3 regions of the Paenibacillus gansuensis genome follow, and region 3 is predicted to be linked to each of the others. Evidence: riboswitches for the same ligand, from Rfam matches in the RefSeq annotation. Region 3 holds a riboswitch; each other region holds the start of a gene.
The links. A riboswitch is a leader RNA that binds a small molecule or an ion and turns the genes downstream of it on or off. The one in region 3 is predicted to bind cobalamin.
Positions count from the first base shown of each region.

Region 1: it holds a riboswitch for cobalamin, as region 3 does, so the genes downstream of both, ACFSUF_RS00500 (ribonucleoside-diphosphate reductase subunit alpha) here and ACFSUF_RS24925 (cobalamin-binding protein) in region 3, are expected to answer to the same signal.
Region 2: it holds a riboswitch for cobalamin, as region 3 does, so the genes downstream of both, metE (5-methyltetrahydropteroyltriglutamate--homocysteine S-methyltransferase) here and ACFSUF_RS24925 (cobalamin-binding protein) in region 3, are expected to answer to the same signal.

Region 1 is NZ_JBHUME010000002.1:62,313-72,957, forward strand. It holds gene ACFSUF_RS00475 (YcnI family copper-binding membrane protein) at 65-706, opposite strand; gene ACFSUF_RS00480 (response regulator) at 845-1,558, opposite strand; gene ACFSUF_RS00485 (sensor histidine kinase) at 1,558-2,406, opposite strand; gene ACFSUF_RS00490 (copper resistance CopC/CopD family protein) at 2,413-4,092, opposite strand; gene ACFSUF_RS00495 (DUF2203 domain-containing protein) at 4,483-4,884, opposite strand; cobalamin riboswitch at 5,024-5,219, shown strand; gene ACFSUF_RS00500 (ribonucleoside-diphosphate reductase subunit alpha) at 5,397-7,622, shown strand; gene ACFSUF_RS00505 (ribonucleotide-diphosphate reductase subunit beta) at 7,686-8,723, shown strand; gene ACFSUF_RS00510 (PhzF family phenazine biosynthesis protein) at 8,789-9,700, shown strand; gene ACFSUF_RS00515 (hypothetical protein) at 9,760-9,948, shown strand; gene ACFSUF_RS00520 (hypothetical protein) at 10,061-10,645, opposite strand, start outside.
Region 2 is NZ_JBHUME010000002.1:260,526-271,170, reverse strand. It holds gene ACFSUF_RS01470 (Ger(x)C family spore germination protein) at 1-198, shown strand, start outside; gene ACFSUF_RS01465 (GerAB/ArcD/ProY family transporter) at 434-1,534, opposite strand; cobalamin riboswitch at 1,723-1,929, shown strand; gene metE (5-methyltetrahydropteroyltriglutamate--homocysteine S-methyltransferase) at 2,070-4,379, shown strand; gene ACFSUF_RS01455 (amino acid ABC transporter substrate-binding protein) at 4,557-5,324, shown strand; gene ACFSUF_RS01450 (amino acid ABC transporter permease) at 5,386-6,045, shown strand; gene ACFSUF_RS01445 (amino acid ABC transporter ATP-binding protein) at 6,060-6,806, shown strand; gene ACFSUF_RS01440 (spore coat protein) at 6,876-7,370, opposite strand; gene ACFSUF_RS01435 (ion channel) at 7,506-8,558, shown strand; gene ACFSUF_RS01430 (hypothetical protein) at 8,558-9,046, shown strand; gene ACFSUF_RS01425 (hypothetical protein) at 9,063-9,422, shown strand; gene ACFSUF_RS01420 (glutathionylspermidine synthase family protein) at 9,419-10,645, shown strand, end outside.
Region 3 is NZ_JBHUME010000020.1:62,430-73,074, forward strand. It holds gene ACFSUF_RS24905 (phytanoyl-CoA dioxygenase family protein) at 1-756, opposite strand, end outside; gene ACFSUF_RS24910 (AraC family transcriptional regulator) at 950-1,711, opposite strand; gene ACFSUF_RS24915 (phytanoyl-CoA dioxygenase family protein) at 1,954-2,784, shown strand; gene ACFSUF_RS24920 (cobyrinate a,c-diamide synthase) at 2,996-4,384, opposite strand; gene ACFSUF_RS24925 (cobalamin-binding protein) at 4,374-5,192, opposite strand; cobalamin riboswitch at 5,322-5,516, opposite strand; gene ACFSUF_RS24930 (cache domain-containing sensor histidine kinase) at 5,711-7,540, shown strand; gene ACFSUF_RS24935 (response regulator) at 7,533-9,053, shown strand; gene ACFSUF_RS24940 (ABC transporter substrate-binding protein) at 9,189-10,645, shown strand, end outside.

The DNA.
Region 1 (10,645 bases), on a different contig from region 3:
AATGCAGCATTGGTCTCCATCACAAAAAAACGCAGCCCATGAGGGCTGCGCTGGTGTTTCGCTGTTATTTCCGCTTACGAAGGGACATTGCCAATGCCGCTGCCGACAAAGCTGCCGCAGCAATGGATAGATAAGTCGCCGTGTTATTGGAAGCCGGCTCGGCAGCTGGCTTAGTATCCGCTTCGGATGCTCCCGCAGCCGGCTTTTCCGCCGAATGCCCGCCGCCGGCAGCACCGTGATGGTCATCCTCAGCGGTCCCCGGCTTTACAGCCGTTACCGGAGCCGGTGCATCCGCATCCGGTGCGCCGACCCACTCCACTACCTTGCCGTCCTGGTAAGTCTGGTAAGCTTTCCACGAGAGCTCTTCCGCATCAGCACCTACTTTTCCTTGAAAACGGAATTCCGCGAATTCACCCGGCAGCACGCCGCCTTCCTTCGCTGTCCAAATTACGCCGGTCAGCTTCTCGCCCTCTTTCTTAGCCTCATAAGTCCAGCCCGGCTTGCTTTCAAAACGGGAAATCTCTACGCCTTCCGGAAATTTGAGCTCAACCTTCACCGTTGCGTTGTCCGCTTCATTCGGTACACGGGCGGTGAACACCTCGTAGGAACCCTGTGTCGTCTCTTGGGGAAGTACGGTCACATGCGCACTGGCCATACCCGCAAAGAGCAACATAGCGGCCATGCATAATGGCAGCAGTTTTGTCATCTTGTTCAATCAAAAACCCACCTGTCTACTTTTGTTTATCGATCAACCTGTACCCAACTATAAAGGATTCCACGCTCGTGGACATGACTCGAAAGGGCTAGTACCTGTGAAACTTTTGTGCCTGTCGAAGTGATCTTATTACTTGGGTACCCATCCCTGCTCGAACGCATACCTTGTAAGTTGTACCCGGTTGTCCAGGTGGAGTTTTTGCAAAATATTTTTTAAATGATTCTTCACTGTATATTCGGAGATGGCTAACGTTTCCGCGATGTCGCGGTTCGATTGTCCGCTCGCTACGCACCTGAGAATTTCCCGTTCCCTTGGCGTCAACGGAGTAACCTCCGTGCTTACGGGCGTCCCCTCCGCCGTTCCGGCCGTTTCTCCGCCCTCTGCAGCGGCTCCGCCCTTGGCGAAAGCAGCCGCATCCCCTTGCGAGAATTCCTGCAGCAGCCGGAATGCTACTTCCTTGGACATCGGCGCTTCATCGAACGCAACGGCCCGCAGGTATTCATGCCAGGAGGAAGGCTGCAGATTTTTCAACAAATAGCCCTGGGCCCCTTTCCGCAGCGCTTCGAACAAATGCGTCACGTCATCGGATACGGTCACGAGAACAATCTTCACATAAGGAAACCGCTCTTTAATGCGCTTGGTCGCCTCCAACCCGTCCATATCCGGCATGTGAATATCCATCAGCAGCAGGTCCGGCATCCACTTCTCCGTCAGCTCCAATGCCTCCCGGCCGTTCCGTCCCTCCGCCGCAATTTCGAAGGAAGGATCCATTTCGACGATGTCCCGCATCCCTTCCCGGGCATGTTCATGGTCGTCTATAATTACCACTTTAATAGGCGCCATTATCCCTTTCCTTCCTTTCGGATCCACAGCGTCGTCCTGCCTTCCGTCCGCTCAAGCCCGCATGCCCAGCCCATGGATGCACAACGCTCCTCGATAATTCCAAGCCCGAAATTAGATGCAGCAGACTGGATTACACCTGGACTTCCGCTGCCGAATCCCTGCCCGTCATCCGTCACTGTACATTCCCAGCCCCCGTAATCTGACATGCCTGCGTTCAACCAGGCTTTCGAGGCTTTGGCGTGCTTTTGCACATTCATCATCCCTTCACGGATACAAGCCAGCAGTTCCACTTTTTCCTTCGGGGTCAGGTGTTCCTCCTCCAGCTTCCAGGACAATTCCGCGTCCACTCCGGTATTCTCCGTAAATTCCCGCAGAAGCCCCTCCAAGGATTGGCGCCATGGAAGCTCTTCCGGTGTTGCCTGCACCTTGAGATTAGCTATGGACTGGCGCACATCCTCATACACCTTCCGGATGGTACGCCGCAGCTGATGGTACGTCCCCGTCTCCTTGACTGCGGGCTGTTCGCGTTCCAGCTTGTCCATTTTGACCGATAACAGAAACAGGGATTGGGATATGCCGTCATGCAGCTCCCGGGCCAGCTTTTCCCGCTCCTCCAGCACCGCTTTCTCCGCCCTCTCAGCCTCCAGCTGCTCCTGTGCATCTTCGAGAATGTCGAACAGCTTCAGCAGGAACGCAACGGTAACCAGAAACACAAGAAGAGGGGCCAGCCAGTTGCCGAGCCCCATCGAAATGTAAGAGGTGAGCACATTGTGCCTGATGTATTCCCATAACCCGATCGTGAGCGTCGGAACGGCCATAATCAGCCATTTGATCTGTTTGTAGGACATAGGCGGCTAGTACACCCTCATTTCCTGCTTGTATACTTTCTCGTTGTCTTCCGGATCCTGTACCCGCAGTTCTACCAGCCATTTCCCTGCAAAAGGAAGATAAGGCCCGCTCACCTTATACGTATACTTCGTAAAGCCTGTAAAGGAGTCGACTTCCTCGTCCTTGTAGGGCTTGACAGGCACGGTGATCGCTCCGCTTTCCGGCTTGTCCAGCGGGTGCAGGCGAAGCGTTATATTCTTCGGTTCTCCTGTATTCTCAGGCAGGAATACCTTGACAATAAACTCGTTCGTCCCGGGCACGTTCGGTGAAATGCTCATGGTCCCATGCTGCTTTTCGCCCATTTCATGGTAATAGAACGGTTCGTTCGCAGGCAGCGGACTGATATAGGTGAAAATCCCGACGACGGCGATAATAAGGGCCATCACCACCGCATCCAGCTTTAACAGCTCCGACAACGGCTTATTCCGTTTCATCCGTCCCCGGATATAGGCCCCGATGATCAGGACGATGAGTACGAGCACAGTTTTGACGATTAGAAATTCGCCCCATTGTGTGTACAGCACATACTCTATCTTGGGCAAAAAGGCCAGCGTAGACAATATCCCCGTAACGATCAGCAGTACGATGGACCAAAGCGCTCCGCGTGACACTGAAGCAACATAAAGTGATTTGACTTCCCCAAGCTTGCGCCATTGGAGCATAAGCAGCGTCACGCCGCCGACCCAAACGGCCGAGCCGAACAAGTGCAGGAAATTCAGGCCGACCGTGTACACCTTGGGATCAAAACCCGCCGCATGCCCCGTCATCGCTTTCGCGCCAAGCAAGCCAAGCATCCAGACTGCGTCGATGATCTTATTTCGGCCGATCAACACAAACCCCAGCATGCTCCAAACGAGCGAGATCAGCCAGGAGCGCCCCACATCTGTTCCGGTGAGCAGCTTCAGCCACAGATTCGTACCGCCGGTATCCACCAAAGCCAACCCGTGCACGAACACGTACAACAGCAGCAACAGCAGCTGTGCACGCTGCGCCTGCAGCAGCCCGTCCTTCATAGATGTCTGCAGCTCCTGGGAACCCCGTGGCAGCAATGCCGTCCACAGCACCCAGCCGGCCAGCATAAGCAGCGCAGCGTAATACGCGATCCGTACCCCGAACTGAACATACTCCCTCAAACTCATATCCCAGCTAACTTGGCTGTTGTGATGCCCTGCATGATTCCCTTCGTGCAGCTCATGCCCCTCGATCGGGAACAGCGGCACTTCCTCCGATGCCGGCGGATTTCCCACCGTAAATATATACGCGCCCTCCACAGGATGGCCATCTGCAGAAATAACCCGGTAGGAAACCGTGTACACACCGGTACCCGTTTTCGGCAGCGGCTTGGTCAGCTCCCTTCGGTCCTCACTGAGCGTAGCCTTTCCTCCGCCGATCTCTTTCCCCCGGGCATTCCATACGCTTATACTGTATAACTCGCTCTCCAAAGGTTCATTGAACGTAAGCTTCACTTCCGCCGGCGCCTGTTCCAAACGGGCATCCGCTGCCGGCGCGGTTCCGGTCAGCGCCGCATGGGCGCTGATTGTGCCCGGCGCAGCCCATCCGAGCATGCTGAACATAACCGCAATCAGAAGCACTATGGTCCATAGGGAGGGTATTCTGATCGGTTTCTTTCCTGTACTGACTATCAATTCGATGAGCCTCCTGCCTAATTTAACTAATGTAATCCTACCTATGGTGCACTGGCAAGCCGGGCCCGCCGGTGTAACGAATCGTACACACGCTATTTCAGCTCAACTCGAGCTTTCCGGATTCTAACGAATCGTACACACCTTATTTGGCTCATTTCCTGCCCCAAAGGCGCATTTTCATGGAAATAACGATGGTACGATTCGTTAGAATGGGAAACACCCTGTTTTTCGCCAAATAGGGCTTGTAGGATTCGTTAGAATCAAAAGTGGCTTCGGCGAGCGTATGTCAAGCCCCGCCCGCCGACGAACAAATCGTATTCAAAAGGGTAAACGTAAAGCTGCCCCGGTTTCTATATCCCGGCTGCAGCTTCGTCTCCATGCTCTCTTGTTCTATTCAATCCGCTTTCGCCCGGCATAGCCGTCGTGAAGCCCGTGATAATGGCTGATTCTTTCCTCGCCCTGCTTCCAGCAGAGCAGGATTTCTTCGCCGCCTAGGATGGAAGGAAAATCAATAAGTCCCATATCAATATCTTTTACTTCTACGCCGTGCCTCTCAAAATTCTGCAAATGGGTTCTCGCTTCAATCTGCAGAAATTCAATTTGGCATTCCAAGGTGAACAAAGAGTCTGAATCATCGGAAACCTGCTTGGCTGCAAACACTTTCTTATATAACTCAAGTTCTTCATATTTATCTTCAAAATCCTGCTTAATCTGCTGCAGCTGCTTCAATTCCGCCTTCATCAGGGGCAGCAGGTCATTTGCTTCTTGCAGTGTGAAATACTTCTTGGCCACGTTGCCACCTCCCGTCCGCCTCATCGGTTGATCGATATAAACAGTGTACTAAATCCGGCGCTATTTTACCAACTACGAATATATGAACTTTCAGATCTTGACAGGCACTATATATTGATATATCTTTAGGAAACGACAACTACATATTGTGGGAATAGGTACTTTAAGGCGTAAGCCTGAAGTTTAATAGGGAAATCGGTTCAATGCCGATGCGGTCCCGCCACTGTAACAGCGGAGTTTGAACGGGAAGCTGCCACTGGTCTTTCATAGACTGGGAAGGCGCGTTCAAGCGGTGATGCTGGAGCCAGGAGACCTGCCTGTTCTGACGCACAACGACAACCTACGGGAGATAGGAGCGTGCTTGAATGATAGACGGCTGATGGCGTCGTTTCGGATGAAACGTGCATGGCCGGGCTAAGCTGACATTGTTCAATAACGGGCAGGATCCTTTCGGGGATTCTGCTCTTTTTGTATTCTATAATTCCGCGTCTAGTAAAGGAGCTTAAGCATTCATGGAAATTGTTAAACGCAACGGTCAAAAGGAAGAATTGGTATTCGCCAAGCTGAAAAAAGTGATTGATTTTGCCTGCGAAGGCTACGAAAACTGCGATCCTCTAGAGCTGGAAACGGCGCTGCTGCCGCATTTTCGCCAGCATATTTCAACAAAAGAGATTCAACGTACTTTAACCCAAGTAGCTGTAGAGAAAACATCGGTAGATCAGCCGGACTGGCAGTTCGTGGCCGCGAAGCTGCTGGTATACGATCTTTACAAAGAGGCACAAATCCACCGCAAATACGGGCATTTCGGCTATGGGGACTTCTATTCTCTGCTCACTTATCTAGCCGACAAGGGCTTGTATGGACGATATATACTGGAACATTACTCCCGTGAGGAAATCCGCGAACTGGGCGAATACCTGGTGCCTGAGCGGGATTACCTGTTTAATTACATCGGGCTGAAAACGCTTGCCGACCGTTATATGATCCGCAGCTTCACAGGGGATGTGCTGGAGCTGCCGCAGGAGCTGTTTATGGGCGTAGCCATGCATTTGGCCATGAAGGAGACCGACCGTTTAGGCTGGGCCAAAAAATTCTACGATGCGCTGAGCAAGCTTCAGATGACCGTAGCCACCCCCACCCTGTCCAATGCGCGCAAGCCGTTCCATCAGCTGTCCAGCTGTTTTATAGACACGGTCCCGGACAATCTGTGGGGAATCTATCACTCCGACCAGAGTTTTGCGCAAGTCTCCAAGCATGGCGGCGGCATGGGCATCTACATCGGCAAAGTGCGCAGCCGGGGCTCCGATATCCGCGGATTTAAGGGCGTGGCTGGCGGTGTGATCCCTTGGGTCAAAAACTTCAACAATACCGCGGTAGCCGTCGACCAGCTTGGCGTCCGTTCGGGTGCGGCGGCGGTGTATCTGGATGTGTGGCATAAGGATATTTTTGATTTCCTGAATGTCAAAACAAACAACGGCGACGACCGGATGAAGGCCCATGATATATTCCCGGGCGTGTGTATTCCGGATCTGTTCATGCAGCGGGTGCGGGAGCGCGGCTCCTGGTATTTATTTGATCCTCATGAAGTGCGTACGGTGATGGGGTACTCGATTGAAGATTATTGGGGCGAGGAATGGGAAGCCAAGTATGAAGCTTGCGTGAACGAGTCCCGATTGTCGCGGGATGAGGTTCCGGCGATTGAGCTGATGAAAAAGATTCTGGCCGGCGCCTTTGAAACCGGTACCCCCTTCCTGTTCTTCCGGGATACGGTGAACCGCGCCAACCCGAACAAGCATAAGGGCATCATCTACTGCTCTAACTTGTGTACGGAAATATGCCAGAATATGAGCGCAACCGAGTTCATCTCCACAACGCATGAGGACGGTGTCATTACGGCGAAAGTACAAGCTGGTGATTTTGTCGTCTGCAACCTGTCCTCTCTCAATCTGGGCCGGGTGTATTCAGACGAGGACATGGAGAAGGTAATCAGCTGCCAAATGCGGATGATGGATAACGTCATCGACTTGAACCATTACCCTGTACCGCAGGCGGAAATCACAAATAAGAAATACCGTGCTGTCGGCCTGGGCACCAGCGGATATCACCAATGGCTGGTAAACGAGCGCATCCATTGGGAAAGCGACGAGCATGTGAAGCGGGCGGACGAGCTGTATGAGCGGATCAGCTACTATGCGATCAAAGCCTCCATGGAGATAGCCAAGGAAAAAGGTGCGTATGAAGTGTTTGAAGGCAGCGAGTGGCAGACCGGCGAGTATTTCACAAGACGCGGTTACGATTCCCAGGCTTGGCGGGAGCTGCAGGCGGAGGTTGCGCGTTACGGTGTGCGCAACGCTTGGATGTTCGCTGTTGCTCCGACAGCATCGACGTCGCTGATCGCCGGCTCAACGGCGGGCATCGACCCGATCTTTAACAAGTTCTTCGTCGAGGAGAAGAAGAACGCGGTCGTTCCGCAAACGGCGCCGAACTTGACGCCGGACACGTTCTGGCTGTACAAGGAGGCTCACCGGATCGACCAGCGCTGGAGCATCGCCGCTGCCGGGAAACGCCAGCGCCATATTGACCAGGCGCAATCGTTCAACTTGTACATCACGCCGGATATTGGCGCCAAGGACTTCATGGAACTGTATATGGCCGCCTGGGAGCACGGCTTGAAAACCGTCTACTACTGCCGCAACCAGAGCCTTGAGGTAGAGGATTGCGTGAGCTGCTCGTCATGATGAAGGCAGAATGGAACGCAGTACCCATACCTATCAACTAATCACCTACACAGGAGGACTACCATGGAACTGACCAAAAAGAAATTGTTTAACGAAGACGGCGACCGTGACTGGGGCAAGCGCCGTATGATCGGGGGCAACACGACGAATTTGATCGAGCTGAATAATGTGAAATACGACTGGGCCACCAAAATGTACCGCACCATGATGAACAACTTTTGGATCCCCGAGGAAATTTCTCTCGCGCAGGATGCAAAGGATTATAAACATCTTTCCAATGAAGAAAGACAAAGTTATGATAAAATTATCTCTTTCCTGATTTTTCTGGACTCGCTCCAAACCGCTAATTTGCCCAACATCAACGAATACATCACCGCCCCGGAAGTTAATTTATGCCTAACCGTGCAGACATTTCAAGAAGCGGTACACAGCCAAAGCTACTCCTATATTCTGGATAGTGTGTGCCCAGCCGAAGTTAGAGACCGGATTTACAACGAATGGCGGGAAGACAAACATCTGCTACGCCGTAACAGGTTCATCACCGACCTGTACGAGCAGTTTATCGAGGACCCGTCCGGACGCAATCTCGTCAAGACAATTATGGCCAACTACATCCTGGAGGGCATTTATTTTTACAGCGGGTTCAGCTTTTTCTATGCCCTCGGACGGCAAGGAAAGATGCTCGGTACGGTATCTGAAATCAAGTATATTCAGCGGGATGAGTTGACGCATCTGGCTTTGTTCCAAGGTATTTTCCGGGAAATAAGACGGGAGAACCCGGAACTGGTAACGGATGAGCTCATTGAAGAGCTGCGGGAGATGATGCGGACAGCGGTAGAGCATGAAATCGAGTGGGGACAATACATAACTTCCAATCAAATCCCCGGGCTCACTTCAGAAATTATCGATGCGTATATTAAATTCCTGTCCAACGAGAGGCTGCGCAAACTGCAGATCGAGGTACTGTACCCGGAAGTAACGGAGCATCCGCTGAAATGGGTGGAAAGCTTTAGCAACATGAACGGCATGAAGACTGATTTCTTTGAGCAAAAAGTAACCAACTACAGCAAATCCTCAAACCTGAACTGGGACGAGCTATAGCCGGCGGAAGGAAAGTCCCCCGCTCCTTCTCCGGTTGATGCCAATAGGACAGAAGGAGTGTTCACGTGACAACTTTGATATTTTATATTGTGGACGTATTTGCGGAACGCAAGTATGAAGGGAACCAGCTGGCCGTGTTCCGCGGTGGAGCGGAGCTTACTACGGAACAAATGCAGAAAATCGCCAAGGAAATGAACTATTCCGAAACTACGTTCATTCTTTCCGAAGAGCCCGTTAACGGCGGGTATGATGTGCGTATTTTCACTCCGGAAAAAGAGCTGCCGTTCGCAGGACATCCGACGCTTGGAACTGCGTATGTACTTCGCCGGGAAATTGCAGGCCCCGACAGCGAGAACATTGTGCTTAATCTGAAAGCCGGACAAATTCCCGTGACAGCCCCGCCTCAAGATAACCCGGCCCAGCCAGGTGAGCCTGAAATGCTCTGGATGCAGCAGAATTCTCCCGAGTTCGGCACCTTGCTTGAGTGGGACCTGCTGGAGCGGCTGCTGGGTCTGCAACCCGGCGACGCCGACCGTCGATTTACGCCGCAAGCAGTCTCCACCGGAGTGCCCTTTGTGATTGTCCCGTTAACCTCGCTTGAGGCTGTCAAACGAAGCGGCATCAAAGACAAAACGGTCTATACCGATCTCGAGCGCCTTGCAGGAACCGGCGGGGTACTAGTGTTCAGCCCGGAGACATATGATGCGAACCATCAACTGAATGCACGGGTGTTCGTAGAATCACTGGGCGTACCTGAAGATCCGGCCACGGGTTCCGCGAACGGCTGTCTCGCCGGCTACTTAGTCAAGTACCGGTATTTCGGGGAACAGTCTGTTGAGACTCAAGTGGAACAGGGGTATGAAATCGCCCGCCCTTCCCTTCTTTACCTAAAGGCTGGGCAGATGCAGTCAAATTCGGACATTCAGGTCCAAGTCGGCGGCCGCTCTATTCTCGTCGCCAAAGGCGAATTTGTTTAAGAGCGCCGCCAAAGGGAACCCTACTTTTAGAAGACGTACATAGAAGGAGGGTTGCCCTAATGGATCACGAAGTAGGAAAAGGACATGCCTATGAAGTAACGGATTTGGAAGATCACGCCGGCTTGCTGCAGGAAATCCGGCAGCTGGAATCCCGCATGCGCGAAGAGCTCGGCGAGGAAATTACACTGATCTCCTACAGCAAGAACGACAAAGACATTTCCGGCTGCCGTGCTGGATTAGCTGACTGAGTCTGCGTACGCAGTTTTGCTCGCCTTTGTTAACGATGTGAAATAAGGGGGCTGTCCTAAAAGGTGCAAATTACCTTTCGGGACAGCCCCCTTCGTTGTAACGGGCTTCGAATTAAGCTATTTCAATTACAGCATAAGCAGAGTTGCCATAGAAACCGAGCTGCCTGAAGTTCAGTCCGGCTGACAGATCCGTCCCCGGTACTTGTTCGGGCAAAGTAAACATTGTTATATTCACTTGATCCAATCCTGCATTTATTGCGTTCGTGATTTCTCCCGCCAGCGGCTTAATGAGCGATAAGATGCTGTCTGCCGCTTTTTCCAGTACGCCGGGAAGCCCAAAGTCAAATGACACCGAGCCGTCCATGGATACTTTCGCAATAGCTTTGTGGGCCGTATGGTCGGTTATCAGTTTGAGATTCAGCGCAGGGGTGTGCGTGGATACGGAAATATCCGGTTCGACCCATTTGCCGAACACTTCGATTCCGCCCTTTGCGCTTGCTGAAACGCGCAATGTCCCGTAACCGGCACCGTCAGCTATCCATACATTGGTTTGATCCGCACTAGCCCTGGCTTCGCCGTCATAGCCAAAGCCCGATTTGCTCTTTTTGGCTCCGGCATGGGCGCTGGCACCCGGAAACCCGGAGGCGGCCATATCATGAATGAAGTCCGATGCAATCGCTACGGCAATGACGGCCCC
Region 2 (10,645 bases), on a different contig from region 3:
AAAATCCAGAAGGAATATAAAGCGGATAGCGTGGGATTTGGACGGGAAATATATAAAAATTATCCGGAACAATGGGATATTTGGAAGAATAAATGGGATAAGCGGTTTCCAGAATCAAAGATATCGATTGAAGTAAACCTTTCGATAAGAGGAGCGGGAATGGTCCATTCTTCTTTCGAACAAAAGGAGACCGAATAATGTTCGTTGTACATATCGTAACTTTTGTTATATTAATACTGGGATGGACCATCTATGAAGCTCAGATTTTTCTAAATGCAAAACAGCTTAAAGCGGCTGTAATATATTGTTGTTTGATGGGATTATGTATGGTCCTAGGCTCGTTCTTGATTGCCCAGGTTCATATACCGAGTACAACGGTTCCTCCGAGAATCTTATTTGAGGACATCGGTAAAATGATTTTGCAGCAATGAATTTAAGGCACTGACTTCTTCCATCGCCTCTTTATCGTATCAATGATAAGCAGGAAAAGGGGCAATATAAAATGTGTAAAAAATGCATAACTGGGATACGTATTTCTTAGATAACTGGCTAACTCAGTGGAATAATTCACAAATATGGAAACAGATCCTATCACGGATAATATTGTTAATGGGACTACAAAGTTCCTGTAACTTTTCAAGTTAAAAAGGTGGGCTATGCTTATACATATAATAAAGAAGGTAATTGATACTTTTATAAAGCAACCCATAACCCATATAGCTACCGCAAAGGCCTCCAAGCGTTCAAAGCTTCCTTCTATACCTATATACTGAATTACGCTTAATACGGGAAAAGCCAATTTTTTTGTTAACGGCCCAAACATCATGATGAGAGGTAAAATAGTAATGCAGAAAAGGCCGGAAATGATTAACAATGAGATAAACGAAAATGTAGTTGCCTTCTTCGGTTGATTTAAAAAAGGAAGAAGCCACCCCAAAATAATAAATTGAGTTAAGTACGCAAGAGGGAATACAGTCGCCTGAAGGACGGGAACGACTCCCTTACTTAAGACAGGACGGAGCCGCTCCGGATCCGATTCAGCGAGCATGAGGAACAAAAGTGGTATGAGCAAAGTAAAGATGAGTAAGGCGAGAGACTCATTACATCTTGCGATGGCTTCGATACCCATATAGACTGCTATACCGCATATGAGTGCTAACGTTAGACTGACAATGACAGATGGAGTTCTTATGAGAAAAACGGTATTAATAAACTGTATGTGTTGATTAAGGATAATGAAATCAAAATTAAGCCAGTAATAAAGAAAATAACATCCCAGGAATTTTCCAGGCCATTTGCCTATAATTTGAGTACTATACTGTGTAATTGTCTGTCCCGGATAACGATTTGATAATATGATCATTATCCAAACATTTAATGCTGCGATCAAAGCCCCAGGAAAAATCGTGAGCCAAGCATCCTGTCTGGCTATTTTTTCCATTAGACTCGGTGCGACAAGAATCAGGGTGGGAGCAATAAAGGAAAAAACTAATAAACTCAGCTGAATTCCCGATATTTTTTCAGTGGTCTTCATTCGCGTTCTCCTTCTGGTCAGATACTCACCAAGTATTCCCATCTTAGTTTCTTGTATACGGTGCAAAACAATCTGGGAGTGGCTAGAGCCCCTCTGGAAATACATGATATTCTGGATATTCTCTTCCAGCATCGAGATTTCTTCTTGTAATTCCGAGTAATCTGATGTACTATATTGTAGATTACCCAATTGCATATGTGGGAACAGGTGTTGCGGCATGTCTAGACATAGGCGGCTGTAACTTAATAGGGAAGTTTGGTGCAATGCCAACGCGGTCCCGCCACTGTAACAGAGGAGTTTTCAGCAAGCAAGAATGCCACTGGCCTTACGGCCGGGAAGGGCGCTGAGGATGAGGATACTGGAGCCAGGAGACCTGCCTGTTCTGACGACACTGCTTAACCTACGGGAGATAGGGAGGTGTTGAGATGGCAGCCTGCGCATGGACTATAGCAAGGCATTCTTACCCATTTTGACATCGGGGAAGAATGTCTTTTTTTGCGTTCAAACAAATTGAATTTACAGGAGGCGCATCAACATGAGTCAAGCCGTTAATACGAGTTTAGGATACCCGAGAATCGGGCTGAAAAGAGAGTGGAAGCGGGCGCTGGAGAGCTTTTGGTCGGGCCGGTCGGATGAGGATGAATTCGAAAAGAGGATGAAGGAGATCCGGTTGAGCCATCTGGCTGCCCAGCAGCGGCAAGGATTGGATCTGATTCCGGTCGGCGATTTTTCCCTGTATGACCATGTGCTGGACACGGCGGCGATGTTCGGGCTGGTGCCCAAGCGGTTTGCCAAGCTCGACGATGGAGGCAAAATCACAAACGAACTGTATTTCGCTATGGCTAGAGGCAGCAAGGAAGCCGCAGCCTGCGAGATGACCAAATGGTTCAACACGAACTATCACTATATTGTGCCTGAGTTAGGCGGGACAGAGCCGAGTCTCCGGGAGAACCGGCCTTTACAATTATTCAGGGAGACCAAGCAAGAGCTCGGCATCACAGGCAAACCCGTACTGCTTGGATTATTTACCTTCCTTAAGCTTTCCAAAGGGTATGCAGCTCAGGACATCCGCCAATGGATTGGTAAGCTGCTGCCCTTGTACGCTGTAATTCTGAAGGAGCTGGAGCAGGAAGGAGCAGCTTGGGTCCAAATCGATGAGCCGATTTTGGTAACAGAACTGACGGAAGAGGACCGAGCCCTTGTGAACGAGATTTATAGTTATTTACGCGGAGCCGCACCCGGGGTCAACCTGATGCTGCAAACGTATTTCGATGCGGTGGACCGCTATGAGCAGATGGTCAAGCTGCCGGTAGCCGGGATCGGGCTGGACTTCACCGGCAACGGTGCCGTTCAGCTGGAGCAAATCCGTAAGTCCGGTTTCCCACTGGACAAAATTCTGGCCGTTGGACTTATCGACGGGCGCAACATCTGGCGGGCGGACCTCGAGCAAAAGCTGAAGGTACTTGCGGAGATTACGGCAATCGTTCCGAAGGAACGGCTTTGGATCCAGCCCTCCTGCAGCCTGCTGCACGTGCCGGTCAGCACAAGTGAAGAGAAGCTGCTGCCGGATGCGGTACTGGATGCGCTTGCCTTTGCCAACGAGAAAATCAGCGAAACGGTACTGCTCACAAGCCTGGTGAACGAAGGCCGATGGAATTCGGTAGAAGATGCGCAGCTTCTGAGCAACAAGGTGGCGCTAATGGAATTAAACACGCTTCCGGAGCGCCGTAACGAGGAGGTACGCGCAGCATCCCGCGATGCGCAGCAGCAGGATGCGGCCAGAGCGCTGCCTTTTGCCCAACGCAGACTGCTCCAGCAGAAGAAATGGATGCTGCCGTTCCTTCCTTCGACGACGATCGGAAGCTTTCCGCAAACACAGGAGATCCGCAATGCTAGAAGAGCATGGCGCAGCGGCGAGTGGAGCGAGGAGCGCTACCGGCTGTTCGTGCAGGAGCAGATACGGGAGTGGATCGCAATTCAAGAGGAAATCGGCCTGGATGTGCTTGTGCACGGGGAATTTGAGCGGACGGATATGGTGGAATTTTTCGGTGAAAAGCTGGAGGGATTTGTCTTTACCTCGAACGGATGGGTGCAGTCCTACGGCTCCCGCTGCGTGAAACCGCCCGTTATTTATGGGGATGTAACTTTCCGCAGCCCGATGACCGTGGAGGAAACCGTGTACGCCCAGTCGCTCACCGCCAAGCCGGTGAAGGGAATGCTGACCGGCCCGGTGACCATACTGAACTGGTCGTTCGTCCGGGACGATCTTCCCCGGGACGAGGTTGCCTCGCAGATCGCCGTCGCCATCCGAAACGAGGTTCAGGCACTGGAGCAGGCCGGTATCGAGATGATCCAGGTGGACGAGCCTGCTTTAAGGGAAGGGCTTCCGCTGAAAGCATCGCAAAAAGACCGGTATCTGCAATGGGCGGTGCACGCGTTCCGTATAGCGACAGCCTCCGTTCGGGATACGACGCAGATCCATACGCATATGTGTTACTGCGAATTTCATGATATGATCGACGCGATCCGGGACATGGATGCGGATGTGATTTCGATTGAAACGTCCCGCAGCCACGGCGAATTGGTTTCCAGTTTTGAGGAACATCGCTACGGGCAGGGAATCGGCCTAGGCGTATACGATATTCACAGTCCCCGCGTGCCGTCCGTGGAGGAAATGTCCAACATGATCGAACGGGCGCTGCAAGTGCTGGATCCCGAATTGTTCTGGATTAACCCGGACTGCGGCCTGAAAACGAGAGGGAAGCACGAAACGGTAGAATCTTTGAGACATATGGTAGAAGCTGCTAACCAGTTTAGAGCCGCTAGAGCCGTATTAACCTCCTAATCATTTGATCCGCCTTGAGTCTGATAGATTCCGCAGCTGCTTTTGATGCGGAATCTATCAGGCTTTTTCTGTTTCATGGGTCGACATAAACCGACATTCTATGTTATATTGGGATTCTGATAACGTGGTAACGTACTAAAGCATTTTATCCATTGATAACAAAGGGGACAGTCATTCATGAAGCGTTTTACAGCAATTTTCATTGTATTAATTCTATCGGCAAGCCTGCTGGCGGCTTGTTCCAGCTCTAAGGACAGCGGCAAGCTGGTGATCGGGATTGACGATAAGTTCGCGCCTATGGGCTTCCGGGACGACAAGAACGAGATTGTCGGTTTCGATATAGACTATGCTAAGGCGGCTGCCGAAAAGATGGGTGTGGAAGCGGAGTTTCTTCCTATCGATTGGAGCGCTAAAGAATCTGAATTGAACAGTGGTCGGATCGACTTGATCTGGAACGGATATACGATTACGGAGGAACGCAAAGGCAAAGTGCTGTTTACCAAGCCGTATCTGGAAAACTCTCAGGTCATCGTCACTAAGAAAGATTCCCCGATCCGCAGCATGAGTGACCTGACAGGAAAAACCATCGGATTGCAATCCCTGTCTTCGGCTGCCGATGCAGTGAACGGTAGCCCTCTCAAAGACCAAGTGAAGCAAATTACCGAATATAAGGACAATGTGCTGGCGCTGAGCGATCTGCGTATCGGACGCATCGAAGCGGTGGTCATTGACGAGATTGTCATCAAGTATTACATGTCCAAGGAAAAGGATGCGTTCTCCCTGCTGGATGAGTCGGTAGCACCGGAAGAGTACGGTATCGGCGTGAAAAAAGGAAACGAAGAGCTGTTGAACAAACTTCAAAAGGCACTGGACGAACTGAACGCCGACGGAACGGCAGCGAAGATTTCCCGGACCTGGTTCGGCGAAGACAAAGTATTGAAATAATGTACGCGGAACAGGATTTCCTTCCCGGAAATCTTGTTTTGTTTTTAAGGAGAGTGCAGGCATGTCGCCCGACTATATTCTAAATATGTTAAAACCTATGCTGGAAGGCGCACAAATGACGGTGCTGCTGTTCCTGATCGCCATTGCGGCATCCATTCCGCTCGGCTTTCTGCTGACCTTGGCTATCCGTAGCCGAATCAGGGCCGTTGCGTGGCTTAGCCACGGATATATTTACATCATGCGGGGCACCCCGCTGCTGCTGCAACTGCTGTTTATCTGCTTCGGGCTGCCGCTCATCCCCGGAGTGGGCGAATACCTGGTGTTGGACCGGTTCGTCGCCGCCTGCCTGGGCTTTACGTTAAACTATGCGGCGTATTTTGCCGAAATCTTCCGGGGCGGACTGCTCGCCATCGACAAGGGGCAGTATGAAGCATCTCAGGTGCTGGGCCTCAGCAGATGGCATACGACCACGAAGGTTATTCTGCCGCAGATGTTCCGCGTAGCGCTGCCTGCTGTCTCTAACGAGTCGATTACCCTCGTGAAGGATACCGCCCTGTTGTACGCGGTAGCCGTTCCGGAGCTGCTCCACTATGCGCAGACCGTCGTGAACCGTGATTTCACGATCGTGCCCTTTTTCATTGCGGGCCTCATTTATTTGATCATGACCCTATTGTTGACCCTGTTCTTTAAATGGCTGGAACACCGCTTCAAATTCGAGTGAAAGGAAGGTGCGGTATGGCGATCATCGAAGTAACCGACCTGAAAAAATCTTACGGCGCCTTGGAGGTGCTGAAACGAATCACGCTGGACATCAACAAGAACGAGGTCGTGGCCATCATCGGTCCTTCCGGGTCCGGAAAAAGCACTTTGCTCCGCAGCCTAATCCATCTCGAGGAGATCAGCGCGGGAACCATTCGGATAGCAGGCGACGATCTGGTAAGGAACGGCGTTTATGCCAAGCCGCAATACATCAAGCGGATCACGTCCCGGATGGGCATGGTATTTCAGCATTTCAACTTGTTTCCGCACTTGAAGGTACTAGAGAATCTGGAACTGGCTCCGCGGCTTGCGAAGCAGGGATCACCGGCCGAACTCCGCGACCGCAGCCGTGAGCTGATGCATAAAATCGGTCTCACCGAGCGGGCGGAAGCGTATCCTGCAAACCTTTCCGGCGGACAAAAGCAGCGCGTCGCTATCGCCCGGGCCTTGATGCTGAACCCGGAGATTCTGCTGTTCGACGAGCCGACCTCGGCTCTCGATCCGGAGCTGACCGGCGAGGTGCTGGAAGTGATGAAACAGCTCGCCAAGGAGCAGATGACCATGATCGTGGTGACGCATGAGATGGGATTCGCCCGGGAGGTGGCGGACCGGGTCATTTTTATGGATCAGGGAGAGATCATTGAATCGGGGACGCCGGAACAACTTTTCATGAACCCGGTCATGGATCGGACCAAAGCCTTCCTCCAACGGAGCTACAAATGAAGAAAACATGGACTCCCCCTCATGGGAGAATCCATGTTTTTCTTTTTACCGTTAGGAATAGGTCCCGTATTATAATTTAATCGCCTTCTCCGCATTTTTCACATCGGCTGCAAGCAGCCTATCGAGGTTATAAGCGGGGTACAGGTCCCGCTGATACATAAAGTTAAACACCTTTGCATGCATGTCAATTGCTTTGTTCAGATGCTTCCGGAACGTTTCCCGCAATTGGGGGGTAGCTGTCTCGGTAATGGCGATGGAATAATTGCGAACGGCTGTTTTGGCAAAAATCAGCAGCTGTCCCGCATAAAATGGAGTAAGGTCCCCTTCCGCTACCGCTCTCATTGGCTTAGGAGCTTGAGGGTAGTAGGCCAACAGCTCTTCCAGGTTTTTCTCCAGGTTTTTGATGGCCTCCGTATAAAGTGCCTTCAGCTGAGCGTCCTTCACATTCGGCATATTCATTTTCAGCGCCGTCAAATTATTCGATTGAAATGCAGTCAGTTCATGCAATTCTAACGTTTCATGCCAAGCAAGGTGCTCTTCAGGCTTTCTGTATTCTTGCGACAACGTAATCCCTCCAATGCTGTAATGGTATACCTTATGCAGGCAGGTGCGGAAATGGAAAGTTGTCTGCAAAAGGATACAGGCGGAGCCCTGAGTGGAAACTTTTTTCCATGATTTCCGTATATATGCTGATTGGAGGTGTTTGCTATATATACCATCAGGAAGCTGGCAGCATGGATCAGGAAATTCAATACCGCTTCTTTAGTGACGTCGGCTGTCGTACTTGTGCTCCTCAGTTCATGCGTCATCCGGCTGCTGGAGCCGGACCGGTTCCCTTCTTTGTTTACGGCGGTCTGGTACGTGATGACTACAGTGACAACAGTAGGGTACGGCGATTTGTATCCCGAAACGGTCCCCGGCAAGCTGGTTGCGATGCTGCTGTTCCTCTTGGGGATCGGTCTGATCGGTGTAGTAATCGGCAAAGTAGTGGACGGATTCGCTGCATTTACAAGAAGGAAGGAGGAAGGGCGGATGGATTATCAGGGCAGAAACCATATTGTAATGATCGGCTGGAGCAAAAAAACGCAAATTGCCGTGGACGAGGTTCTGGATTCGGACAATGCGGCCGAAGTCGTACTGATCGACGAGTTGGAACGAGCTCCGCTCCAAAGGCACAGGTTCCATTATATTCAGGGGGATCCTACGGATCCGGGGACGCTTCGGCGGGCGAATGCGGCTTATGCCAGATCCGCGATCCTGTTTGCGGACGAACGGATTCAGGATGCTTCTCTGGTCGACGGAAAGTCGCTGCTGGTTGCTTCCACCATTGAAAGTCTGGCACCGAATGTGTATACGACAGTGGAAATTATGCAGGAAAAACATATTCCCAACTTTCAGCATGCCAAAGTCAATGATTTCATATTATCTCAGGAAACCATCTCCAGACTGGCCGTACGTTCCGCTCTCACCAGCGGGATTACCTCCTTGTATAACCGCCTGATCCGCAAAGGGGAGGAAGCCGGTGAAGGAGAGCTGTACGAAGTCAGGCCGTCCCGTGTTTGGCGTACGTACGGGGACGCTTTCGAGGCGCTGCTGGCTGAAGGAGCGACGCTGATCGGCGATCAGCACCATTTGGGTGTAACTCAGCGGCTGGGCGAGGAACTGCCAAAAGATGCGAAATTGTATGTGCTGTGTGAGGAAAAGAGCTATCGTATCATCTTATCGAAATACAACGCTGGAGGAGAGGCCTGATGGCATCAAGTGACACGATTGACTTAACTTATCTGGAATGGGATGAATCCCGCAGAGAGTCTTCCTCCGTCTGGCTGCAAACCGGCGTGGCCCAAGGCGAACTCTTTCTTGCCAAGCTTGTAAACGCCACTTTGTTCCGGAACCGGCTGGGAGAGCACGTATCCAATGAGACGGACCAGTACGGTCATGCCGCTGTGTACATAAAACCTTGGATGGACAGCTGCCTGCCCGAGTACGGTGCAGCGGTCCGTGAAGCGTTGTTTGATTATTGCGACGTGTCGGAACAGATGGAGATGGAATATTGGCGTTTTGAGGAGGGGCGGTTTACCAAATGGATTAAGGAACCCTTATCCTCCGCTTTGGCTGCTGCTTCCATCCTGCTGGATCATTACCGGACGATCCATTATACGGATTATGAAGTGTTGTATGCTGTCCATGATTTGGACCGGAAGAAAGTCGTTATGTTTTTGAAACAAACGGATGAATAGATAAAGGAGTGTCCACATGAATCCACAACAGATTGACAGCTGGTACCGTCGGGAATGTGCTTCGGCAGGTGTACCTGAGGAGCAGGAGAAAACGCCTTTGGCCAAAAAAATGCTGGCCTTTACGCTGATGGTCGCTTTGCCGGTCGCCGCCACGGGATGTTCTTCCAATGCACAAGCCGATGCTTACAGCGAATGCCGGTGGGAGAAGGAACAATACGGTTACGAATATGATTGTGACGACGATACGAGCTCCGGTAGCTGGTATAAGAAGAAAGGATATTCCTCTAAGCACTCTTCCATCTCAACCGCCGGGGCCTATTATAAAGCCAAAGGCTTCGGAAGCGGGGGAAGCAGCAAGGGGTCGTGGGGCGGTTGACGAAAGGCAGGATCGTAAATCTCCCCGTTCCTTATGATGCAGCGTTTGCGGGCGAGCGCGGAGAACGTATTCCTTACTACAGAATGTACGGGAAGCCCTATTGCCTGCCTTCCCTCACTGTGTATACAGTCAGCGAGGTCGAGAGGCTGCAGGAGGCTGCGGAGCGGGTGGATCAAGTGTACAACAAAGTTCTCCTATTTGTGCAGAGGGAACTGCCGGACGTTTTTCTGGTCAAAGTGCTGGGACTTCGTCCCGATATGCTTTCTGCCGCCCGTATAGAAGTGCCTTATCACGGTGTTTCCCGTCAAGACTGGATCTTGACACCCGCCGGGGAGTTGAAATGCATCGAGAACAATACCGACACGCCTACCGGCATACCTGAAGCTGCTTGGCTGGCGGGGTCTTTCATCCAGGACTGCCCGCAGTACAGGAATCTATCGGCTGGGATGGACGGTCTCATCCGGGACGCTTTTGCAGCCTTGATCCGCTATTATCGCGAGCAGGGTACGGAGGGGGATGTCGTTTTCAGCAGCTACGGCTGGCATGAAGAGGACTCGGCCAATGCGAAGTATCTGCTTGAGCAGGTGAAGGAAGCCGGGGTGGAAGCGCGGTTTGCGCCCTTGGAGGAAATCGAGATTGTTCCCGGGGAAGGCCTATACCATGACGACAAGCGCATCGGCATCTGGTACCGGTTGTATCCGCTGGAATATTTGGCGGACGATCAGGACGATCAGGGCAACCCGATCGGCAGCGAGGTGTTCCGGCTAGTACAAGACGGGCTTCTTGCCGTGATCAACCCTGTGCAGAGCCTGATTACACAAAGCAAAGGCTTCATGGCGCTCATCTGGTCGCTGTATGAGAAACAGCAGGCGGTTACGGAGCTGATGGGCACCGAAGAGGCGGTATTGGACGCAGCTGACATGGAGACAATCCGGCGTTATTTGCTGCCAACCTATACAACGCCGCAGCCTTTTTTGGACCGGTCGATCCCGTTTGTCTCCAAAGGCTATTGGGGCCGGGAAGGCAAGGGAACGGTACTTCATGATGCCGCCGGAAGCGAAGAAATCGTGGAAAAGGGCAACACGGACCCTGAAGAGGCGGAGGAAATTACTTCCTATTACGCGCAGCAGCCGAAAATTTATCAGCATAGGATCCCGATGGAGGCAATTGCAGCAGACAGTGGGGAAGGTACGGTACAAGGGTATTTGCTTACAGGGGTGTAC
Region 3 (10,645 bases):
CTCAATCCACGGTGTCATGCCCAACAGCATACGGCGTAGGTTCGAAGCGGATGAGGAGCGCAGCCTCAATTCCTCCGACGGCTCATACCCCGGCCAGGTCCGCAGGAAGGACGGTCCATAGTTGTAGATGAGCGAGCGGCGCGTATGTTCCGTGTGATTGTTCAGTGCCGAGTGATACAGATAGCCGTGGAACAGAACGGCTGTACCGGCGCGCACATTCATGCGGACGTGAGCGGGCATGTCTTCCTGCACATCAACCTTAGGAAGAATGGCGTCCGGCATGTGTACACTGCCCGGCAGTAGAGCCAGGCACCCGCCTTCATAACTGACGTCGGACAAGAAATAGAATATCTTGACCATGAACGGGGACGGCTTCTCGCTGCGCTCATATCGGATATCGGTGTCGCGGTGCCAATTCGTATGGGCTGCTTTCTTCGGCGGCTTAATCAAGGCATCGTTGTCGATCATAACGAACGAGTCCCCCATCACGTCTCTGATGAAGCCCATCATTCGCGGATGCTCCATCAACTCAAGAAACAGCTCGTCATGTTCGATAATGCCTGACAGTTGTTCGACATTGGACAACTTGGCCGTTTCGGGATTATCCCGGCCTTGTTCCTTGAAACGGCGGAATGCTTCATCCATCCGGCGGTTTGCTTCACTTACTTCAGTATCACTCAAAAAATCAGGCAATACAAGGTAACCGTCTCTGTTCCACATCATAAATTGTTCCTCTGTCATGCCTTTAAGCGTCAAGGGCGCAACCTCCATTTAGGTAAGGAATCGTTATTTGTTCCTATCATAACGTGAACTTCCTCACATCAAAAGCAGGTTGATTGCTTAATATACTCGATTTATTGCTCATTTTGCCTACGAATAACATAAGCAAAGGTTCAAGACAATCGGACAGGTAAGAATGCGATGAAAGAGTTCAAAGACGATGGATCAGTTACTTTACATGGCTAGGAGCGATTCCCATCCATTTTTTAAATATGCGATTAAAATAAGCCTGATCACAATATCCAAGATACTCCGCAATGTCTCCAACTGTCATTTGCGTATTTTTCAGCAAGTCCAAGGCAGTATTGATTCGAATTTGATGCAAGTATTGTATGGGTGTGGTACCAACCACGGACTTGAACAACACGGTTACGTAATTCGGTGAGATTTCTGCTAGTGAAGCTAATTCTTCTATAGTTATGTTCTTCCGGTAATTATGCAGCATATAGTCCTGAATGTTCCATACTAGCCGTTCCTTGGACGGGGAAGCCCGATGTTCAGTGCTCTCTTGGGCAATCAGTATGAATAGTTCCGACAAGAGAAACTTAGCCATGAGCTCGAAATATGATCTCTTCCCCAGCCACTGGATAAACAGATTCGCAAATCGCTGTTTATAGTAAGGCGCATTACGCGGTTTGATCCGTAACATCTCGTCTTTTTTTATGATATGGAGGGTGTTTTCCGGCGGTTGTTCCTCCCATATGAAATTAATAGTATATTTTTGGTGCAGTTTACCTGGCTGGCTCATCCAAGCACGCTCCATACTAGAAGGAATGTAGAGAACTTCTCCTTTCTCCAACTCCAGACGTTCATTGTTTACACAATATAACACTTTCCCATCGGAAACATAAACGAGCGTATCGCACCCTCGGCCTTTACCAATGCTCCATTTCGGATGAACATCATGATAAACGCCTTCAATATTCAGCATAATAGACCACCATTCTAATTTTCATTGATGAAATATACAAAATTGAATGAATTTGTTTATTTTAACGCTGCTATTTATCTGATACCATCAACATATCATAAAAATAACCATATTTCGCATAAAATTCAGCACCTCAACATTAACATTTATGTGAGATATCAGATGCATCGTAGCATGAATGATTTGGAATCTTTATATTTTTTAATGAAATATACAAATCTTATAAGAAAGACGGAGATACTATGAGAATCAGCAAGGAAGAAATGGCTGCCGGGAAGCTGCTTCCAGAGACAGTTGAGCTAGCAGTTCAGTTGATAAAAGTGAATGGTTATGTACTATTTGAAGAAGTGCTTCCTAGAGCTCAAGTAGAAAACTTGTATGACAAATTTGTAGAAATATTGGGTCCAGCTATGGAAAAGCATCAATTAAATCCGGAAGTCGGATTTCATAATGACACAAACCATATAGGCTTTGACTTACCCTTTAGGCTGCCGTTTTGCGATGAAGCAATTATTGCTCATCCTTTTGTTACAGATGTAGTGGATCAGATTCTTGGCGATGACTGTGTCTTGAACTATTTTCATTCGAATACATCCGTACAAGGGGGCAAAAAACCGCAAAAAGTACATTCCGACACGGGTTCGAGATATGGAGATCGATGTACGGTTAACCTGCCTATCATTAAACTAGTTGTCAACTTCCCGCTTGTCGATGTGAATGAATTGAATGGGCCTATGGAAATATGGCCGGGCGGAACGCATCTGCACCCTGATAACTGGTATGGTCCGAATTCTTTCAACAAACCTCAACTTGCTGAACATATGCAGTCTGTTAAAGTATTGATGCCTGCCGGATCCATATTGATCAGGGACGATCGAATGTGGCATCGGGGTACGCCAAATCGCTCAAATCACCCCAGACCGAATGTTGCATTAATTTATACATCTGCAGCGAATGCGCCGCAAAAAGGAAGCATTCAGATTCCTGAAGAGACATATAATCAACTTTCCGAGAAAGCAAAAAAGCTGCTTCGGAACGAGAACATCGGCATTCCAGTTGAGCCTGCGAATTAATTTGACACATAAACCGCACTAAAAATAATACGTTCTACGTCCTTGAGGTATCGCCGTGCTGGGCATATTGATTGCCTTCTTCCTGGGAAAGCCTAAGAATGCTGCGCAGAACACCGGCCAGCAGCCTGAGGTAGCAATGGTGATGCATTAATATATCCACACTATTTAGAAAGAGCCGTCCACCCGGGAACCCGGGAAGGACGGCTCTTTGTTATTGTTTATAAATAGAGCGATCTAATTTTAATCTTTCACAAGCTTTTACCCAGCGGTCTGCAAGTTCCGGATGCGAAGCAAAATGAATATGGGTATATCCGGCGACAACATTAGAAGAAAGGTATCCTTCCAACTGGGGATCCAGAAATCCTTTTGTCTCATATGCGGGCCGCCATTCTCCGTCAGGTTCAAAAGTAGAGTAATGATATTCATGCCCTTTAGCCTGATCGGCAGGACCCAACAGGAAATTGCGGTCTCTTCCGCTTATATAGCGATAGCCAAACCCAGAAAGCTTGTCCTGCATTCTTACCCTCCCTGGAATAACACCTGCCATGGGGTAACGTTCACCGTTCAAAGCGATAATTTCCCCAGTCAAATACATAAAGCCGCCGCATTCCCCAAAGGTAAGAACACCGCTGCTTATTGCTTTACGAACCGATTCATGCACCGCTTCTTGTTGGGATAACGCTGCAGCATACTCTTCAGGAAATCCCCCTCCAATGTACAAGCCCTCGATATCATCCGGAACCAGTTCTCCGCGTAAAGGTGAGAAATAAACAATTTCCGCACCATACTGTTCCAACAGCTCCAAATTCTCCGGGTAATAAAAACTGAATGCTTCGTCTTTGGCAACTGCAATTGTAACCTTGCGTTTAGCGGAGGGGCCTGGGAACAGCAAATGTTGGATTTCTATCGGGTTTACCGCCATAACGTTCTCTATTCCTTGCAAATCAAAAGTGTTGGATATCGTGTCTGCCAGCAGCTGAAAGAAGGGTGCTAATTCTCCCCTCTCAATGGAAGGAATAAGACCCAGATGCCGCTCCGGCATGAGTAATGTGCCATCCCTTTCTAAATATCCAAGCGCCGGTATTCCGCATTCTTGCTCGATGGCTGTTTTGATTAACCCATAGTGCCCTGCACCTCCAACCCGATTCGCAATGACACCAGCAATTTGCAATTCCGGATGGAAATGTTGAAACCCTTTTACAATTGCTGCAGCGCTTCTGGCAACGCCTTCGCAATCCACGACCAACAGGACGGGAGTTTCTGTAATCAAGGCAATCTCGGCAGAGCTGCCTTCATTGTTTTGCGGACTTTTCCCGTCAAACAATCCCATGACTCCTTCGATGATGGCTACATCTGCATCTTGGATCGCATTTTTGAAAATTTCCTTTACTGTGTGCGGTTGGCACATCCAGCTGTCCAAGTTCCGCGAACTCCTGCCGGTTACGGCCGAATGGTAAGTTGGATCTATATAGTCCGGACCGCATTTAAACCCTTGCACAGTATAGCCAAGGCGCTGGTAAGCCGCCATTAACCCGATGGTTACTGTTGTTTTGCCCGCCCCGCTCCCGGTTCCCGCTATAAGGATTCTTTTAGTCTGCATAGCGATTCTCCCATTTTGCCGAGTCATAGGCAGGAAAAACTTCCGGGTGCAAAATGGAAGCAAGCTTTTGCAAACCCAGGAAGAGGCGGGGAGACGGCCTGCAATAAAGCGGCTCTTCCATAACATGAATTTGATTCTGCTGCACTGCCTGCAATTTCGAACTGCCGGGACGCTGCCTGACGGTGTCCGGTTTCACCAGATGAGGCTGTATTCCTACCCAAGCGAGCAAGATATAATCCGGATTACGGGTAAGCACATCATCCCAATCCGTTTGTACACTGGCAGCGGTGTGGTCTTCATACACATTTCGTGCACCCGCAAGCTCGCTGATCTCCGTCAGCCAATTAGCTCCCCCTGGTGTGAACACCGGTTTTGGCCACCATTCCCAGTACAAAGTCGGACGGTCAGCTATGGTACTGCTTAACTCCGCATAGAAATCCAATGATTCCTTGTATTTGTGATAGGCAGTTTTTGCACGGACTAACGTATCTGTCGCCTCGCCGATCTGCAACATCGTTTGGCCGATGTCCCCCAGACTGTTGGGGTTCAAAACGATATGCGACAGGCCCCGCTCCTTCAAACCGGCAATGTTCTTTTCCATCCCCGGCACAGAAAGAGATGCAACAACCAGATCAGGACGAAGCGCTTCAAGCGCGTCCATATCAATATCCAAATCCGGGCCAAGTCTTGGAAGACGTTTGGTGTTTTCCGGCCAATCAGAATAGTTATCTACGCCAACCACGCTGTCTGACAAACCTAAGTATTCTAAAAGTTCCGTATTGCTAGGGCATAAGGATGCAATTCTCATAATTTTTGGCTCCTCTACTAATTCTACAACGAAAAAAACCTTTATCTCCCAAAAGGAAATAAAGGTACCGGTTTAGGAAAAAGGCGTTTCTCTTACCTAAATTGGGCCTCTCCTTTCCGCGAAGGATGTTGTTGGCTAAGCTGACAGGCAGGTTTCCTGGCTCTCGGGTTTACGATATACACCTCACCTTCCCATTCCTGGAGGAACAGTGGTTTCACGAGGTTTTCCCCAATTACAGTGGCGGGACCGCGCCGGATTCGCACCGGCTTCCCTTTTAACCTTACAGAAAGAATCCCATAAGGCACCTATCGGCTATGAAACTATGATGTTGTACGTTTCCTACAAGTATTATAGCTTAGGATAGGAAAAATGAAAATTAGACTGGCTCTTTTCTTAGACGGGTCTCGGATACCGGTAACACCGAGTAAGTATTGACTGTGCCTTCTTTTTTAATTGGGGCAGAGCGTTTATACTAAGGAAATGAAATCGCTTTACAGCAGAGAAAGAAGTGGCTTAATGTGAGGTTGAAAGATGTATACCGCAATTATTTTCAAAACAACCTGTTTACCAAAATAATTCTGCTATTCTCCGTGATCATTGTGATTACAACGATTGCGTTCTCCTACTTCACCTATTATTTCCTGTCCCAATCGATCATAAGAACGGAATTGGATAATCAGCAGAAAGCGATGGCCAGCGTAGACGGTTACTTGACGGAGAAGTACGTTGCCGTAAGGACAATGGTGAACGATATTTATACGGATGACGCGCTGGCGGCGGATATCACGTCTTTTTTGCGGCTGCCTTTTCAGGATTATGTAAAAAAGCGTCTCGACCAATATTATGAAGATCAAACTTATATGTCTTCATCGTCCGCCGCCGCACTGAAGTATTTCAAACGAAAAGCGGAGAGCGATCCGGATATTTCGGACTTGATCGTCTACAGCGCTGAGCAGCAGTTTCTATATAGGTATCGTCCGATGACTTTAGCCAAGCTGATTCCCACGAACGCATCCCGGTCGTTTGTTCCGGACATCATGGCTTCGGAGAGCGGCCCCGTCTCGGTACCTAACGTATGGATCCGCAAAGCGATCGAACAATATGATCCGAGGCTGTACTCCATCCGGGTTCCGATCAACGACAAGGTAACGCTGCAGAATACAGGCCAGCTTCAAGTTTACATGAATTCGGACGGTATCCTTAGGTCGCTTGCTCAAGAGAAGGAACTAAAAGGCTCAATCGTTGTACTTGATGCTGCGGGCAATGTAATATTTGATTCCGGGGGGCGGTATTACGGGCAGGTTTATCCTTATAAAGATAAGGTAATGAATGCCGGCGGGACGGTCATGCTCGATAAGGAAGCGTATGTCAATACACTGGCAAAGAACGAGGCGGGCTATACCGTAGTTGCCATTTCGCCGAAGGAAGCGCTGGCCGAAGTGAATACCGGTCTGAAAGAAAAAATAACGGCTATTGCGGCGGTTTGCATCTTGTTTGCGATTCTGCTGCCGACGTTGTTTATCGTGAGCTATGCAAAACGGACGAATCAATTGATCCGTCTCATGAAGAAAGTACAGAGCGGTATTATGAATGAGCGGATCGAGGACCCGAGGGAAGATGAGTTAGGACAAATCGCGCGGAGCTTCGATAACATGCTGGATGAATTGACCCGGTATATCGACAGGGTCTATAAAACCGAAATCAAGCAGAAGCATACGGAGCTGGCGGCGCTGCAAGCCAGGGTCAACCCGCATTTCCTGTACAATACGCTGGAAGTAATTCGAATGCGCGCCGTGTCGCAGGGGGCTTCGGATGTCGGGGAGATGATCTACAGCTTATCGATGCTGTTCAAGAATGTGGTGCAGCGCAAAACGGATTATACCCTCAGTGAAGAAATCGAGGTCTGCCGATTGTATTTGGAGCTGTTCCGGATCCGTTACAAAGAAAGGTTTTCTTACGAGATCGATTGGGACAGGCAGCTTGGCAGTGTCCCGATGATGAAGATGCTGCTTCAGCCTCTTGCCGAGAATTACATCGTGCATGGCCTGCGCACAGACAGGGACGACAATTGGATCTCGATTCATGTTTCAAGGAGGGACGGCAAGATCCTAATGACAGTAGCTGACAACGGGAGAGGCATGAGTCCGGCGAAGCTGGATGCCGTCCGGAAATCATTGGAAACAGAGGAGCAGGACAGCGAGTCGTTCGGGCTCCGCAGCGTACGGGACAGGCTCGTGTTTTTCTATGGCGAGACCTGCACCTTTGACATTCAGAGCGGTCCGGAAGCCGGGACGACGGTCAGCCTGTCTTTTCCGGACGGGAAGGAGGAACAGAACGGAGATGTATAGAGTATTTATTACGGACGATGAACCGTTTATTATAGAAGGCTTGTACGACATTGTAGACTGGTCCGGCATGGGGCTGGAGATCGTAGGCCATGCCGAGAACGGCGAACAGGCGCTGGAACGGATGAGGCCGATGACGGTCGATATCCTGATTACCGATATTTCCATGCCGGAGATGAACGGCCTCGAGCTCATCCGTAAGGCGCGCGTCCTTCATCCTGCGCTGAAAGTCATCGTCTTGAGCGGCTACGACGATTTCCGTTATTTGAAAGAGGCGATGACGCTGGGGATCGAAAATTATCTCCTGAAGCCGATCAATCTGCAGGAGCTTCAGGGGACGCTGGCGGCAACGATCGATAAATTGAACATGCGGAAGGATGAACAGTTTATCCAGGAGCAGAATACCCGGATGCTGCGGGATCATATTATGTACCGCTGGCTGACCGGCCAGATTGCCCAGGCGGAAATGGAGGAAAGAGGCAGGCTGCTCGGCATCCGTTGGGACCACACCCGCCTGCTGGCGGCGATAGTCCGTACCGGTCCGGACGTTCCGGACAGGTTGGAGCTGATCATCCAAGTGCTGGGAGATCAGCAGGACGTCATCCCGTTTTCCAACATGGAAGGGGATACGGTGCTGCTGTTTACGTTCGATGATCCCGACGAAGGGAAGTTAAAGGCCCGGCAGCAGCTGGAGAGGATTATGGAACAGCTGAAGCCGCTGGGTATGGTCCGGGTATCGTTGGGAACAGTGCAGCTGCTTCCGGATGAGGCTCATATCAGCTACCGCAATGCCCAAAAAGCGCTCGAATACTTCATGGTGCATCCCGGGGCCGTCTGGATGGACTATACTGAGCTTTCTTCGCCAAGCGAGGCCGGCGTCCTCCGCGATCCGTTTGTCTGGGGCGATTATGCCAAGTGGCTGGTCAGCAAAGATAAAGACAGCTTTTGCCGCAGGTTAGAAGAAGATTTTCGCAAGGTGCAGGAGATGCCGGAAGTGACTCTGGACTCGATTCAGGCATTTTCCATTGAATTTATGGTAAGGCTGAAGATGGAGCTTAAGGAAATCAAACACACGGAACATACTGAGATCTTCCGGCAGGAAATGCTATGGATAATGAATGCAGGTTCTGTCGATGACATCCTCGCTGCGCTGCAGCAGGCGGCAAGCCGGGCTGTAGATTCGCTGATCCAGGACGGCAAAAGTCCGGTAGTCCACCAGGTGCTGGCCCGCATCCATGAAGCTTACGCCGAGGAACTGTCCTTGAAAACGTTAGCCGTACAGTACAAAATTCACCCTGTTTATCTCGGTTCCCTATTTCAGAAAGACGTAGGCGAATCTTTTACCGAATATGTAAACCGGTACCGGATCGAGAAAGCGAAAGCGCTTCTGAAAGAGAGCAGCCTGAAGGTTCATGAGATCGCCAAGGAAGTGGGATATTGGGAAAGCGGCTATTTCTATAAGCAATTCAAAAAATATGTCGGTGTTTCGCCGACAGATTTCAAGGGACTGCATTAATCCGGTTTTGGATGCGGTTCCTTTTCTTTATTTTGTACATGATAACTTTAATTTCTCGACTATTTGAAACTGCTTTCATGGGCTAATCTTGAATTGCAGCACACACATATAGTTTTTCAATAGGGAGGTAGCAAGATGAACAAGAAAAGAACAGGCCTTTATGCAGTTCTTGCTCTGCTTCTATCTGTATCGCTGATACTCAGCGGCTGCGGATCGAACAATAACAGCGGAACTAATGCCAGCGGGAACCAAAATGGAGGCAAGGCTGACAGCAAGCCTGTGGAGTTGATCTGGTACACGATCGGTACGCCGCAGAAAGATGTAGATAAGGTTATGGAAGAAGTCAGCAAGTACACGAAGGACAAAATTGGCGTAACCGTCAAAATGAATATGCTGGACTGGGGCGATTACACGCAAAAAATGCAGGTAATGACCGCTTCCGGCACGCCGATGGATATTATGTTTACAGCTTCTTGGGCATTCGATTATGTTCAAAACGCCAGAAAAGGAGCTTTCCTGCAAATCGACGATTTGCTGAATAAGGAAGGTAAAGGCGTGAAAGATGCGCTGGACCCGGCGTTCCTGGAAGGCTCCAAAGTGGATGGACACAACTACGGCATTCCGGCCAACAAAGAGCTGCCTGCCCAAGAGGTATGGCGCTTCAACAAGAATCTGGTGGACAAGTATAAGCTGGATATCAATAATGTCAACTCGCTGGAAAGCCTGGAGCCGCTGTTGAAATCGGTTAAAGAGAAAGATCCAACTTTAACTCCGTTGGCGGTAGATAAGAACTATTCTCCTTATGTTCCTTACGACTACATTATTGAGAAAATGCCGCTGGCTGTGAAGCTGGACGATAAGAACCTTAAAGTGGTCAACATTCTAGAGTCACCGGAAATGAAACAGGCGCTTACGACAATGCACAAATATTACAAAGCGGGATACATCCCTACAGAAGCGGCAACGCTGGATTCTTTGACCGATGTACAGGCAACCGGCAAATGGTTTACGGACAAAGCGACCAGCCAGCCGTTCGCAGACAACTTATGGTCGACAAGCCTGGGCTACCCAATCGTATCCAAACCGGCCAGCCCGTCTATCATCTATAACTGGTCCGTTATGGGGTCCATGCAAGCGATTTCCGCTAACTCCGAGTACCCGGAGAAAGCAATGGAATTTTTGAACCTGTTGAACACAGATCCGGTGCTTCGCAATATGGTCGATTCCGGTATCGAGGGCGTGCATTATAAGAAATCCGGCGACAACCGCTTGGAGAATCTGCCTGAATCCAAAAATTACGATATGCCTACTTTCTCATTAGGGAATGTCATGCTGACTTACCTGAACCCTACGGATCCTGACAACAAATGGGACGAGTTCAAGAAGTTTAATGCAGCCGGCCAAAAAGCTCCGCTGCTTGGCTTCAACTTTGACACAACGAAAGTAACGACCGAAATTGCAGCTGTACAAAACGTAAAAGAGGAGTTCTGGACATCCCTGATGACGGGAACGGTAGACCCTCAAGAATACCTGCCTAGAGCCATCGAGAAATTTAAAGCTGCCGGCCTGGACAAAATCATTGCCGAGGCGCA